One region of the Aquamicrobium sp. YD-1-mutant5 genome, then DNA from elsewhere that is predicted to be linked to it. Evidence: predicted binding sites of a transcription regulator. Region 1 holds the regulator's gene; each other region holds the start of a gene.
The links. The regulator HrcA, encoded in region 1, represses chaperone genes, less so after heat shock. The targets are predictions, from matches to a motif close to GTTAGCACTCNCNNNNNGNGAGTGCTAAC.

Region 1 (4,159 bases):
GGCTCCCCTGATGGGCAATGCGCCACAGCGTGCCGCTGCCGTCCTCGCTGACGATCAGAGCGCCGTCGCTGGCCATCGCCACGCCAACCGGCCGCCCCCATACGGAGCCGTCGGAAAGGACGAAGCCCGTCATGAAATCCTCGTAGGCGCCCGTCGGCCGGCCATTGTCGAACAGCAGGCGCACCACCTTGTAGCCCGTTATCAGGCCCCGGTTCCATGAGCCGTGCAGGGCAACAAACGCATCTCCGCGATAGTCGGCAGGGAACTGGTCGCCCTCGTAGAAGGTGATGCCGAGCGGCGCGGAATGCGCCTGGATCAGCACGTCCGGCACCGTCACCTTGTCGGCGAGATCGGGCCTTGAGCCGGCATGGCGCGGGTCCTCGTGACCGCCGATATAGTACCACGGCCAGCCGTAGAATGCGCCTTCGCTTACGCTTGTCGCATAGTCGAAGGGCAGGTTGTCGCCCAGGCCGTCGCGCTCGTTGACGGCGCACCACAATGCGTTTGTGGCAGGCTGCAATGCCAGTCCCGAACAATTGCGCAGTCCCGTCGCAGCGATCCGCCGGTTTGTGCCATCCGCGTCGAAGGCGAGCACATCTGCGCGGTCGGTTTCGGAACCCCAGCCTGCGCCGGTCGGCTGCGCGCCCTGCCATGCTTCCAGCCCTCCGGGCGCCTCGCCCATGCCGGAGGCGACATTCGACTGCGAGCCGACCGAGACGTAGAGCGTTTTGCCATCCGCGGAGAAGGCGAGGTCGCGGGTCCAGTGGCCTCCGGAAGGAAGCTCGGCAACGATGACTTCGGGTTCGGAAGAGGCTTCTAGGTCGCCGCTTTTGTAAGGGAAGCGAACGACGCTGTCGGTGTTGGCGACATAGACCCATTGCGGATCTTCGGCGGGATGGAAGGCGATGCCGTAGGGCTGGTTCAGCCCGCCGGCAAAGACGGAGTTCTGCGCAGGCTTCGCGCTGCCGTCTTCAAGGCGGTAGACCGACACCTGATCGGCGCCGGATTCGGCGACGAATATGTCACCATTCGGGGCCACGCGCACGATACGCGGCCCGCCGAGGCCGGAAGCGATCATGTGTGCGGAAAAGCCTTGTGGCAGTTGTGGGCTGACATCTTCCGGCGGGCTGACCCGCCGGGCGCTGTTGGAGGTGGACTCTGTCGCGAAGGGAGCGGGAAGGTCCTGCGGCGTGAAATGCCGCCGAACGCCCGGCCTGTCGTCCCGCCAGCCGCCGAACGCCGATTCGCCGGTCAATGGCACGTCGGTTTCCTGCGCCATAGCGGCAGTGCCCGCCAGCAGGACCGAAGCCGCCGCGACCCGTTTCATGAGGTGGATCATGCCGTCCTCCTTCCCCTGTCGACCCGTCAGGCGGCACTTTAGGAAAGCGGGCGCGGCGATGCATCACACGAGGGCGTGATGTGGCGCGCCTTTTTCAGCGCAGCATGCGCGAGACGAGCTGTGCGGTGTAGTCGACCATCGGCACGATGCGGGCATAGTTGAGCCGCGTCGGGCCGATGACGCCGAGCGCGCCGACAACGCGCGCCTCCGCGTCGCGATAGGGCGCCACCACCAGCGACGATCCCGACAGCGAGAACAGCTTGTTCTCCGAGCCGATGAAGATGCGCACGCCGGGTCCCTCTTCGGCGAGGTTGAGCAATTGCAGCAGCCCGTCCTGCGTCTCCAGGTCATCGAACAGGTTCTTGAGCAGTTCCATGTCCGCCTGCGCGGTGATGTTTTCCAGAAGATTCGCCCGGCCGCGCACGATCAGCCGCGCCGGCAGGTCGCTTTCGGTTCCCGCCCACACCGCCAGCCCCTTTTCCACCAGCGCCTGCGACAGCGAATCGAGGGCCGCGCGCGTTTCTTCCTTGATGCGCGAGATTTCCGTGCGCGCCTCAGCCAGCGTGCGGCCGCGGATGTGGGCGTTGAGGAAGTTGGAGGCCTCGTGCAGTTGCGAGACGGTGACGCCCGCCGGCAGGTCGATGATGCGGTTTTCCACATCGCCGTTCTGCGAGACCAGCACCGTCAGAGCCTTTGTCGGCTCAAGCTGGATGAACTCGATGTGCTTGAGCGCTGCCTCGCTCTTGGCGGCCAGAACGACACCTGCGCCCCGTGACATGCCTGACAACAGCTGGCTCGCCTCCGTCAGCATGTGTTCGAGAGAAGTGTCGTTACCGGAAGCCCTGATCTGCGCCTCGATGCTGCGCCGCTCCTCATCGCCGAGATCGCCGATTTCCATGAAGGCATCGACGAAGAAACGCAGGCCCGCCTGCGTCGGCAGGCGCCCCGCCGAGACATGCGGCGCGTAGACCAGCCCCAGATGCTCCAGATCGCTCATCACGTTGCGGATCGTCGCCGGCGACAATGTCGAGGGCAGGATTCGCGACAGGCTGCGCGAACCCACCGGCTCGCCGTCCTTCAGGTAAGAATCGACGAGACGCCGGAAGATCTCGCGCGAGCGCGTATCCAGCGACTGCCACTGCGATGGGGGAACCGGCGGTGTCGGGGCTGAACTGTGCTTTGTCATGTCGTACCTCTATACAAAGGATATAGACGCGGCGGGCGCCAGTGCAAGCGAGCCGTTTTCCTTTGCGCAAGCAGCCGTGGAGGGCTACAAGCCCGCAAAATCACAAGATTGGAAAGACACGACATGCGCCCCTCCAAACGCCAGCCAGACGAAATGCGCGCCATCTCCTTCGAGCGCAGCTTTTCAAAGCACGCCGAAGGTTCGTGCCTCGTGAAATTCGGCGATACCCATGTGCTGTGCACGGCAAGCCTCGAAGAGCGGGTGCCAGGCTGGATGCGCAATTCCGGCAAGGGCTGGGTGACGGCCGAATATGGCATGCTGCCGCGTTCGACCGGCGAGCGCATGCGCCGCGAGGCTTCTGCCGGCAAGCAGGGTGGGCGCACGCAGGAAATCCAGCGTCTTATCGGCCGTTCGCTGCGCGCCGTCGTCGACATGCAGGCGCTGGGCGAACAGCAGATCACCATCGACTGCGATGTGCTTCAGGCCGATGGCGGCACGCGCACGGCCTCGATCACCGGCGCATGGATCGCCCTGCACGATTGCCTGCGCTGGATGGAAGCGCGCCAGATGGTGAATGTGCAGCGGGTCCTGAAGGATCACGTCGCCGCCATCTCCTGCGGCATCCATGATGGCCAGCCGGTCATCGACCTCGATTATCTGGAGGATTCCGCCGCCGGCACCGATGCCAATTTCGTCATGACCGGCAAGGGCGGCATCGTCGAGATCCAGGGCACCGCCGAGGGCGAGCCCTTCACCGATGCGCAGTTCGCCGAGCTGATGGGGCTTGCCCGCAACGGCATCGCCCGGCTGGTCGAGTTGCAAAAGCTGGCCGTCGCCTGAAAGCTCTGATGCCATGAAGCCTGCTGCCGTCCTTGAATCCGCGCTCTACGTGACCGATCTTGCCGCCGCCGAGACTTTCTATGGCGACGTGCTGGGTCTGGAACGGATGACGAAGGTGGAGGGGCGGCATGTGTTCTTCCGCTGCGGGCAGGGTGTGGTGCTGTTGTTCAATGCCGAAGCGACGATAGTGCCCCCCGCGCCCGATGCGCGGCTGCTGGTGCCGCCGCACGGCACGACAGGGCAGGGACATCTGTGCTTTGCCGCCAGCGCCGATGAGATCGACGCGTGGAAGAGCCGGCTGGAAGCTGCGGGCATTGCCATCGAAGCCGATTTCGAGTGGCCTCAAGGTGGCCGTTCCATCTATATCCGCGACCCTTCCGGCAATTCGCTGGAATTCGCCGAACCGCGTATCTGGGGCCTGTAATGCATCCTTTGGACAAGAAGATCGTCGTCGCCAGCCACAATGAAGGCAAGTTGCGCGAATTTGCCGACCTGATGGCGCCTTTCGGCTTCGAGGCGAAGTCGGCGCGCGAATTTGGTCTGCCCGAGCCGGATGAAACGGGCACCACCTTCGAGGAAAACGCCTATATCAAGGCTTTCGCGGCGGCAAAGGCCACCGGCCTGCCGGCCCTTTCCGACGATTCCGGCCTGTGCATCGATGCGCTGGACGGCGATCCGGGCGTCTACACCGCCAACTGGGCCGAAAAGCCGGATGGCAAGCGCGATTTCGGCATGGCCATGGAAAAGGCCGAGGCCGCCATGCAGAAGGCGGGCGCGGTGGAGCCGCAGCAGCG
Region 2 (4,159 bases), on a different contig from region 1:
GATAGATGGTCCAGGACCGGTCGGCTTCGATCCGGCGGCCATATTGTTCGTCGCCTGGTGCGCGGGCGGATGCACCGCCTTCATTGTCCCAGACGCTGATCGCGCGGTCGTGCCGCTCCCGTTCGATTTCATCTATGTATCGGGTCATGATCGTGGCCTTTCTCTAGTGGTCACGTCGGCATCAATGATGCCGGAAAACAGCGCGTTACCGAATAAGTCGGTGATCGCGATGGCGTCGGGTCGTTGAGGCATGTCGAGCGTCTGTGAAAGCAGGTGCGCAATCTCAATGGCGTTAGCGAGATCGACGGCTTCCACCGCCTCTCGGCCCACGACGGCATGGGCGTCATCTGTCTCCCGCGTGCGGTAAAACTCGATGACAACTTTCATGGCGCCCATTGCGCTTTCAGCCGGAGCAACACTGCCTCAGTGCTTACCTTTGCCTTGAGACGCGTTGGCATTTGCAGCGACCTTGATCTGGTTGCCGAAGGTGCTTTCAGGCTTTGGCGGAGCCTTCTCCTGCTTCGGCTTTCTGATCTCGCGATTGCTTCGTTTCTGGCCTTTAGCCATGTCCGAACGTCCTTTCGATGAGAGTTGCGCCATTACCGGATTGCGACATGTCGACCGGCTCGAGGCTGTCCTGCGTCGTCACTCGCTCATGGCGTTCGTCGTCGTTGCGGATGCGATATTGCAGTGAATCTCCCCGTGCCGGCAGTCTGCCGGTTATGCGGTAGATATCGCCGGGCAAAGCTGGTCTCATGAAATCGCCCTTGAGCCGGACAGCCTGTCCGATCGCGAAGAGATGAGCAGGAGCCTCGTGGCGGGCGGGACGGATCGTGCGTCGGATTGGGTTGGTCGATATCATGATTGTTGGTGATCCTTTTCGAGAGCGGCGTCGAGATCGGCGGGATCGATCGACGCCATCTGATGTGTGTGGCCATCAATGCCGATGGCGGGCAGGTGGATGAAGGCGCCGACACGTCTCCAGGCGAGGCGGGAGGATACCTCCAGCAGTTCCTCATCCTGGTCCACGCGATATTCGCCGGCGGGCTGTGCGGCGTCGAAGCCGGGCAGCATGAAGGGTGCGGAGAACCGGACGATGGTTTGTGTGGTGCGCGTTGTCATGGTCGATACCTCCGCAGGAGCACGCAAACGCGCCTCCTGCATCATTCCCGTTCGAACCGGAACGAATTTCCGTGCTGCCAGTACATCCGTGGTCAGCGGCGCGTTCATTCCAAGGTTCGAACAGAGCGATATGCGCGCCGGGTCGGCGCTTGATGCATTCGCTATCGAGAATTCGGTGGTGAATGGCGGGTCTCTGACACCGCAAAAAGCCAAGTCGGCCAAATCAACGAGTTTTATATATGGGCTGTCCCTACCCGGTAAGCAAGGAGCGGGTCGATATTATTTTATCTGGAATTGAATAATGTCTCTTCCATAATAATAAATCGCATTGAAAAATCAGAAAATACGTATTGAAAACAACAAATATCGCATCGATAGAAGCGACATAAATTTTTCCCAGTTGCGCCTTTTCAAAGAAATACATTTGGCACTCCTATCATTCGAGTGCCAACGGGGTTATGTATCTGAGGGGGCCGCCCTATGCGCCGGCCTCAGAAAGAACCCACATGAAATTCCGGCCTCTCCATGACCGCGTCGTCATTCGACGTGCGGAAGGCGATCTCAAATCCAAAGGCGGGATCATCATTCCCGACACCGCGAAAGAAAAACCTCAGGAAGGCGAGGTCATCGCCGTCGGCCCAGGTTCCCGCGACGAAAGCGGCAAGCTGATCCCGCTCGACGTCAAGCCGGGCGATCTCATCCTGTTCAGCAAATGGTCCGGGACCGAGGTCAAGATCGATCACGAAGACCTTCTGATCATGAAGGAGAGTGACATCATGGGAATCGTTGAGAAGACCGAAGCTGCGAGCAGGAAAAGTGCCTGAGCGGCCAGCTTCCGATCCTGTGATCCTCACAACCGAACTGGACCCGACATCATGTCTGCCAAGGAAATCAGATTCTCTAATGACGCCCGCGACCGCATGCTGCGCGGCGTCGAGCTGCTGAACAACGCCGTCAAGGTGACGCTCGGGCCGAAGGGCCGCAACGTCGTCATCGACAAAGCCTATGGCGCGCCGCGCATCACCAAGGATGGTGTGACCGTCGCCAAGGAGATCGAGCTTTCCGACAAGTTCGAGAACATGGGCGCGCAGATGGTGCGCGAGGTGGCCTCGAAAACCAACGACCTCGCCGGCGACGGAACCACCACCGCGACGGTTCTCGCCGCTTCCATCCTGCGCGAGGGTGCCAAGCTGGTCGCTGCCGGCATGAACCCGATGGACCTGAAGCGCGGCATCGATCTCGGTGTCGCTGCCGTCGTCAGGGAAATCCAGACTCGCGCCAGGAAGGTCAAGTCGTCGGCAGAGGTCGCCCAAGTCGGCACGATCGCGGCTAACGGCGACGCGACCGTGGGCGAGATGATTGCGAGGGCGATGGACAAGGTCGGCAACGAAGGCGTCATCACCGTCGAGGAAGCCAAGACGGCCGAGACTGAGCTCGACGTGGTCGAGGGCATGCAGTTCGATCGCGGCTATCTCTCGCCCTACTTTGTGACCGATCCCGAGAAGATGCGCGTGGAACTGGATGACCCTTACATCCTCATTCATGAGAAGAGGCTTGGCAATCTGCAGGCCATGCTGCCCGTACTGGAAGCAGTGGTGCAAAGCGGAAAGCCGCTGCTGATTATCTCCGAAGACGTCGAGGGCGAGGCGCTCGCCACGCTGGTCGTCAACAAGCTGCGTGGTGGCCTCAAGGTAGCGGCCGTCAAGGCTCCCGGCTTCGGAGACCGCCGCAAAGCCATGCTCGAGGACATCGCGGTGCTGGCCGCCGGCCAGATAATCTCCGAGGATCTCGGCATCAAGCTGGAGAATGTCACGCTCGACATGCTCGGCCGTGCCAAGCGCATCGTGATCGAGAAGGATACCACGACAATCATCGACGGCTCCGGCGACAAGCCAAGCATCGCGGCGCGCATCAGCCAGATCAAGGCGCAGATCGAGGAAACGACTTCCGACTACGACAAGGAGAAGCTGCAGGAGCGGCTGGCCAAACTCGCCGGCGGCGTCGCTGTCATCCGTGTTGGTGGCGTGACTGAGACCGAGGTCAAAGAGAAGAAGGACCGCATAGATGACGCGCTGAATGCCACCCGCGCGGCTGTCGAGGAAGGCATCGTGCCGGGCGGCGGCGTGGCGCTGCTGCGTGCCATAGCGGTGCTTGCCCCTCTGACAGGTGACAACGCCGATATAACCGCAGGCATTTCGATCGTGCGGCGGGCGCTTGAAGCGCCGGTCCGACAGATCGCCGAGAATGCAGGCGTCGAGGGCTCGATCGTGGTCGGCAAGCTCACGGACAGCAAGGACCCCAACCAGGGCTTTGATGCCCAGACCGAAACCTATGTCGACATGATCAAGGCCGGCATCGTCGATCCCGCCAAGGTTGTCAGAACCGCCCTGCAGGACGCCGGCTCGATCGCGGCGCTCCTGATCACCGCCGAGGCGATGATCGCCGACGTCCCAGCGAAGGATTCCACGTTAACGGCCGGCAACGGTGGCATGGGTGGAATGGGATACTGAGAGCAGTGCCTGAACCGTTCGGCCGGCACGGTCGGATGAAGCAATCCTCACCACAATCTGGAAGGAAGACCACCATGGCTACGCAGAGCACAACGAACCCGTCTCTCTCCCGCCGTTGGGAGAACTACCAACCTTCAAAGACCATGCTGGTCTGGGCATGCATCGCCGCGATCATCGCAACGATCGTCGTCGGATTCGCCTGGGGCGGCTGGGTCACCGGCGGCACATCACAGAAGATGGCCGTGACCGCTGGCGACACGGCGCGTGGCGAACTGGCGTCCGCCATATGCGTTGAACGGTTCAACGCAGCGCCGGATGCGGCCGCGAAACTTGCTGAGTTCAAGGCTATATCCGACAGCTACAAGAAACGGCAGTTCGTCGAAGCCGGTGGCTGGGCAACGATGCCGGGCCAGACGACTGCCGACCGGCTTGGAGTCCAGGGCTGTGTCACCGGACTTGGCGCATAATACCCCGCTTAAAGCGCTCAGGCAGGCGCCAGGGCGTTTCCACCCGCCCCAGGAAGGAAC
Region 3 (4,159 bases), on a different contig from region 1:
GAAGATCGATTGTCAGGAGGCCGTTGACGAGAGTCGCGCCTTCAACTCGTACGTGGTCGGCGAGCTGGAAGCGACGCTGGAACGAGCGTCCGGCAATGCCGCGATGCAGATACTGCGCATTCTCGTCGGTGGTTTTGCTGCCCGCCACGAGAAGCATGTTTTGCTCCTGCGTGATGGAAAGCTCGTCTTCGCTGAAGCCGGCCACCGCCATGGTGATGCGGTAGTCGTCTTCGTCAGTCTTTGCGATGTCATAGGGCGGCCAGTTGTCGATGCTCTCGACGCGGCTGGCTGCCTCCAGCGCATTGACCAGACGGTCGAAGCCGATGCTCGACCGGAACAGGGGAGAAAAATCGAAAGTGGTTCTCATAGCCACATCCTCCTTGAAGCAACATGGGTACAAGATTGTGCGGCTTTTGGCCGGCGCCGCCCCGTAGTGGCAGCGGCGCACAATCGATCTGGTTCCTTCATTTCAGAGTTTCAAGAGGGTGACGGCAGAAAATTTCTACAGCGATTTCAGACTGTTGGAAATTGAGAACAACTCCACCATCTGATGAGTTGGTTGGTAAAATGAATGGAGACCTGCCATGACCTATGACGACATCGTTTCAGTGCTCGGCTCCATAGACGACGATCTGGCGGCGGGGCTTATCGCAACCGGGGCGAGTGTTGATGAACTTCGAGAAGCGTGGAACTGGCTTAACAATGACGAGGCGCTGATGGGCGACGGGCGACCGCTCCCGGACACACGCGTCAGCCAACTCATCGATCTGCTTGAACCTGATGATGACGGCGTGGACTGAGCTACGGATGGAGGGTTGAAGAGGCACGTCGGTATGCCCAGATCACAAGAGATCGTACAGAACGATCAGTTGCTTGCTCTCAAAAGACGATCAGAAAACAAGGAGGAAGTGATGTCTGATGTCGTGTTCAACGAACCCGTAATTCTGCGCATGCCAAAAACTGGCCTCCGAAAGGTGGCGACAGGTTTTGAAGCACTGGAATGCCTCGAGCGCGAATGGCCGGACTGGGCACGTGGACGGCGTTGGCGGAATGCCGTTGCTGCCTGTCGGGACGCACTCGATGGATGGCGCTCTGCGAAGGAGGCACGCCGGAGCTTCATGAAGGCTGCAATGCGAGCGGGCCTCGTTCAGGGAGCACGACGCACGCGAGTTCGGGGTACTCTCGGTAGCTATCAGGTAATTCCCGCCGGGCTTCAGTGAACGGATATGATCCCGTCGACGGCTTTCCATTCTGAGGGCTGGATCAGACGATGGTGGGCGACGCGCACGGAGTGCAGCGCGCCCTCCAGCGTCTCGGTCCAGTAGTCGAGAAAGCCGCGCAGTTCGGGAAACTTCGGGGCAAGATCGTAATCCTGCCAGACATAGACCTGCAACAGGCTCGGGTGATCTGGAAGACGATAGTGGATTTCGGCTGTGGTCAGGCCGTAGCCTTCCATCTGCATCCGGAATTCACGACTGACGATCGCTGGCATATGTCTCTCCTTTGTCGTTTCATGCGTGAAGACGATGGTGATGGTCTGCGGATCCGCATACGGCATCGTCCGCCCCGATGTCGCCGTGATCAAGACGCCGCAGCGCATCCATAATGACATCGAATGGGATGGGGCTTTCCGCGCCCGGCGGCTGGCGCAGTGCGGGCATCGATTCGACCGCGCATGCGTCGGATGCCCATGACGAGAGAATGGCGCGCTTTTCGCTGCGTTCGAGCGTGTCGTCGCGCAGCACATCCTCGGGATGCCTGTAGTGGCGCGCCGGCGACAGGAGCCGGTCGAGCGCAATGTCTTCGGCTCGTGGCGCGAGAGAGGGAATGATCGTCGAAAAATCGGCTCGGCGCATCGCTGTCCTCCTTCCGTTTCAGCCGTTCCAAAAACTCCGTTTCGATCAGGACTCCGGACCGCACCTCCCGGCACGGCACAGAAGGAAGTTCGGCCAATCGAGCGAATTTTTCAAGTGCCCGGATGCTCAATGGTGTCAATTTCGGCTGCGATTACATCGCACTAGCAGTTAACGGCTGCGAGTGCCGAAAATTTTGCATTCCCCTCTTGAAATCGAAAATCACCAAAACCAGATCGATACGCGCGTGACGCCGACAAGGGTTGCGCGGCCCCGCTTCGGCTCTCACCGGGCCGGAGCGGAGGGACCTCTCAAAATCTGTTTGTCCTTGAGGAGAACGATATGACGTTCCGTCCATTGCATGACCGTATCCTGGTTCGCCGCATCGAAGCCGACGAGAAAACCGCAGGCGGCATCATCATTCCCGATACCGCCAAGGAAAAGCCGAGCGAAGGCGAAGTGATTGCGGTCGGGCCCGGTGCCCGCGACGATGCGGGCAAGATCATTGAGCTCGACGTAAAGGTCGGCGACCGCATTCTGTTTGGCAAATGGTCCGGCACCGAGATCAGGCTGAACGGCGAAGACCTGCTCATCATGAAGGAAAGCGACGTGATGGGTGTGATCGAACAGACCGCCGCACTGAAGAAGGCCGCCTGACGGATTCTTCGACCATCAACCAGTCAATGAAAGCTGCCTATTGAAGGAGTGATCCAATGGCTGCCAAGGAAGTCAAGTTCAACACCGAAGCCCGCGAGAAGATGCTGCGCGGCGTCGACATTCTCGCCAATGCGGTGAAGGTGACGCTCGGCCCTAAGGGGCGCAATGTCGTCATCGACAAGTCGTTCGGCGCGCCGCGCATCACCAAGGACGGCGTGTCGGTCGCGAAGGAGATCGAGCTTGAGGACAAGTTCGAGAACATGGGCGCGCAGATGGTGCGCGAGGTGGCCTCGAAGACCAACGATCTCGCCGGCGACGGCACAACCACCGCGACCGTTCTGGCGCAGGCCATCGTCAAGGAAGGCGCCAAGGCCGTCGCCTCCGGCATGAACCCGATGGATCTGAAGCGCGGCATCGACAAGGCCGTGGATGCGGTTGTCGCCGAACTCAAGGCCAATGCGCGGAAGATCTCGAAGAATGACGAGATCGCCCAGGTCGGAACCATCTCGGCCAATGGCGATTCGGAGATCGGTCGCTTCCTCGCCGAAGCCATGCATAAGGTCGGCAATGAGGGTGTCATCACCGTCGAAGAAGCCAAGACCGCCGAGACCGAGCTCGAGGTGGTCGAGGGCATGCAGTTCGACCGCGGCTATCTTTCGCCCTACTTCATCACCAATCAGGACAAGATGCGGGTCGAGTTCGAGGATCCCTATGTCCTTATTCATGAAAAGAAGCTCTCCAACCTTCAGGCCATGCTTCCCGTGCTCGAAGCGGTCGTCCAGTCCGGCAAGCCGCTCGTCATCATCGCCGAGGATGTCGAGGGCGAGGCGCTGGCCACGCTCGTCGTCAACCGTCTGCGCGGTGGCTTGAAGGTCGCGGCCGTCAAGGCGCCGGGCTTCGGCGACCGCCGCAAGGCCATGCTGGAGGACATCGCCATCCTCACCGGCGGCACGGCGATCAGTGAGGATCTCGGCATCAAGCTGGAGAACGTCACGCTGGAGATGCTCGGGCGCGCCAAGAAGGTGGTGATCGAGAAGGAGAACACCACCATCGTCGATGGCGCCGGTTCAAAGGCCGAGATCGAAGGCCGCGTGAAGCAGATCAAGGCGCAGATCGAGGAGACGACCTCCGATTACGACCGCGAGAAGCTGCAGGAGCGGCTGGCCAAGCTCGCCGGCGGCGTCGCGGTGATCCGCGTCGGCGGTGCGACCGAGGTCGAGGTCAAGGAGAAGAAGGACCGCGTCGACGACGCGTTGCATGCGACCCGCGCGGCGGTCGAGGAAGGCATTCTGCCCGGTGGCGGCGTGGCGCTGCTGCGTGCGCAGAAGGCGCTCGATGCCGTAGAGACCGAGAACTCGGACCAGAAGCACGGCGTGGAGATCGTGCGCCGGGCCATCGAGGCACCGGTGCGCCAGATTGCCGAAAATGCCGGCGCCGAAGGTTCGATCATCGTCGGCAAGCTGCGGGAGAAGCCCGATTTTGCTTACGGGTGGAACGCCCAGACCGACGAGTATGGCGATCTCTTCGCACAGGGGGTCATAGACCCGGCCAAGGTGGTGCGTACTGCCTTGCAGGACGCGGCGTCCGTCGCCGGCCTGCTCGTCACCACCGAGGCGATGATCGCAGAGAAGCCGAAGAAGGAAGCAGCC

Region 2: AC5XE7_RS15285 (co-chaperone GroES) is a predicted target of HrcA. The motif match lies at 1,546-1,574, and genes of this name have one in related genera.
Region 3: AC5XE7_RS14670 (co-chaperone GroES) is a predicted target of HrcA. The motif match lies at 2,017-2,045, and genes of this name have one in related genera.

What each region holds. Positions count from the first base shown of each region.
Region 1 covers NZ_JCAKKP010000008.1:50,589-54,747, reverse strand. The annotation lists gene AC5XE7_RS12950 (PQQ-dependent sugar dehydrogenase) at 1-1,339, opposite strand, end outside; gene hrcA (heat-inducible transcriptional repressor HrcA) at 1,434-2,525, opposite strand; gene rph (ribonuclease PH) at 2,649-3,365, shown strand; gene AC5XE7_RS12935 (VOC family protein) at 3,379-3,789, shown strand; gene rdgB (RdgB/HAM1 family non-canonical purine NTP pyrophosphatase) at 3,789-4,159, shown strand, end outside.
Region 2 covers NZ_JCAKKP010000011.1:123,369-127,527, forward strand. The annotation lists gene AC5XE7_RS15255 (hypothetical protein) at 1-148, opposite strand, end outside; gene AC5XE7_RS15260 (hypothetical protein) at 145-387, opposite strand; gene AC5XE7_RS15265 (hypothetical protein) at 424-567, opposite strand; gene AC5XE7_RS15270 (hypothetical protein) at 560-862, opposite strand; gene AC5XE7_RS15275 (hypothetical protein) at 859-1,122, opposite strand; gene AC5XE7_RS15280 (hypothetical protein) at 1,121-1,420, shown strand; gene AC5XE7_RS15285 (co-chaperone GroES) at 1,629-1,946, shown strand; gene groL (chaperonin GroEL) at 1,998-3,632, shown strand; gene AC5XE7_RS15295 (hypothetical protein) at 3,707-4,099, shown strand.
Region 3 covers NZ_JCAKKP010000011.1:24,167-28,325, reverse strand. The annotation lists gene AC5XE7_RS14695 (Hsp20 family protein) at 1-367, opposite strand, end outside; gene AC5XE7_RS14690 (hypothetical protein) at 585-800, shown strand; gene AC5XE7_RS14685 (DUF982 domain-containing protein) at 834-1,220, shown strand; gene AC5XE7_RS14680 (usg protein) at 1,214-1,492, opposite strand; gene AC5XE7_RS14675 (hypothetical protein) at 1,512-1,856, opposite strand; gene AC5XE7_RS14670 (co-chaperone GroES) at 2,196-2,510, shown strand; gene groL (chaperonin GroEL) at 2,567-4,159, shown strand, end outside.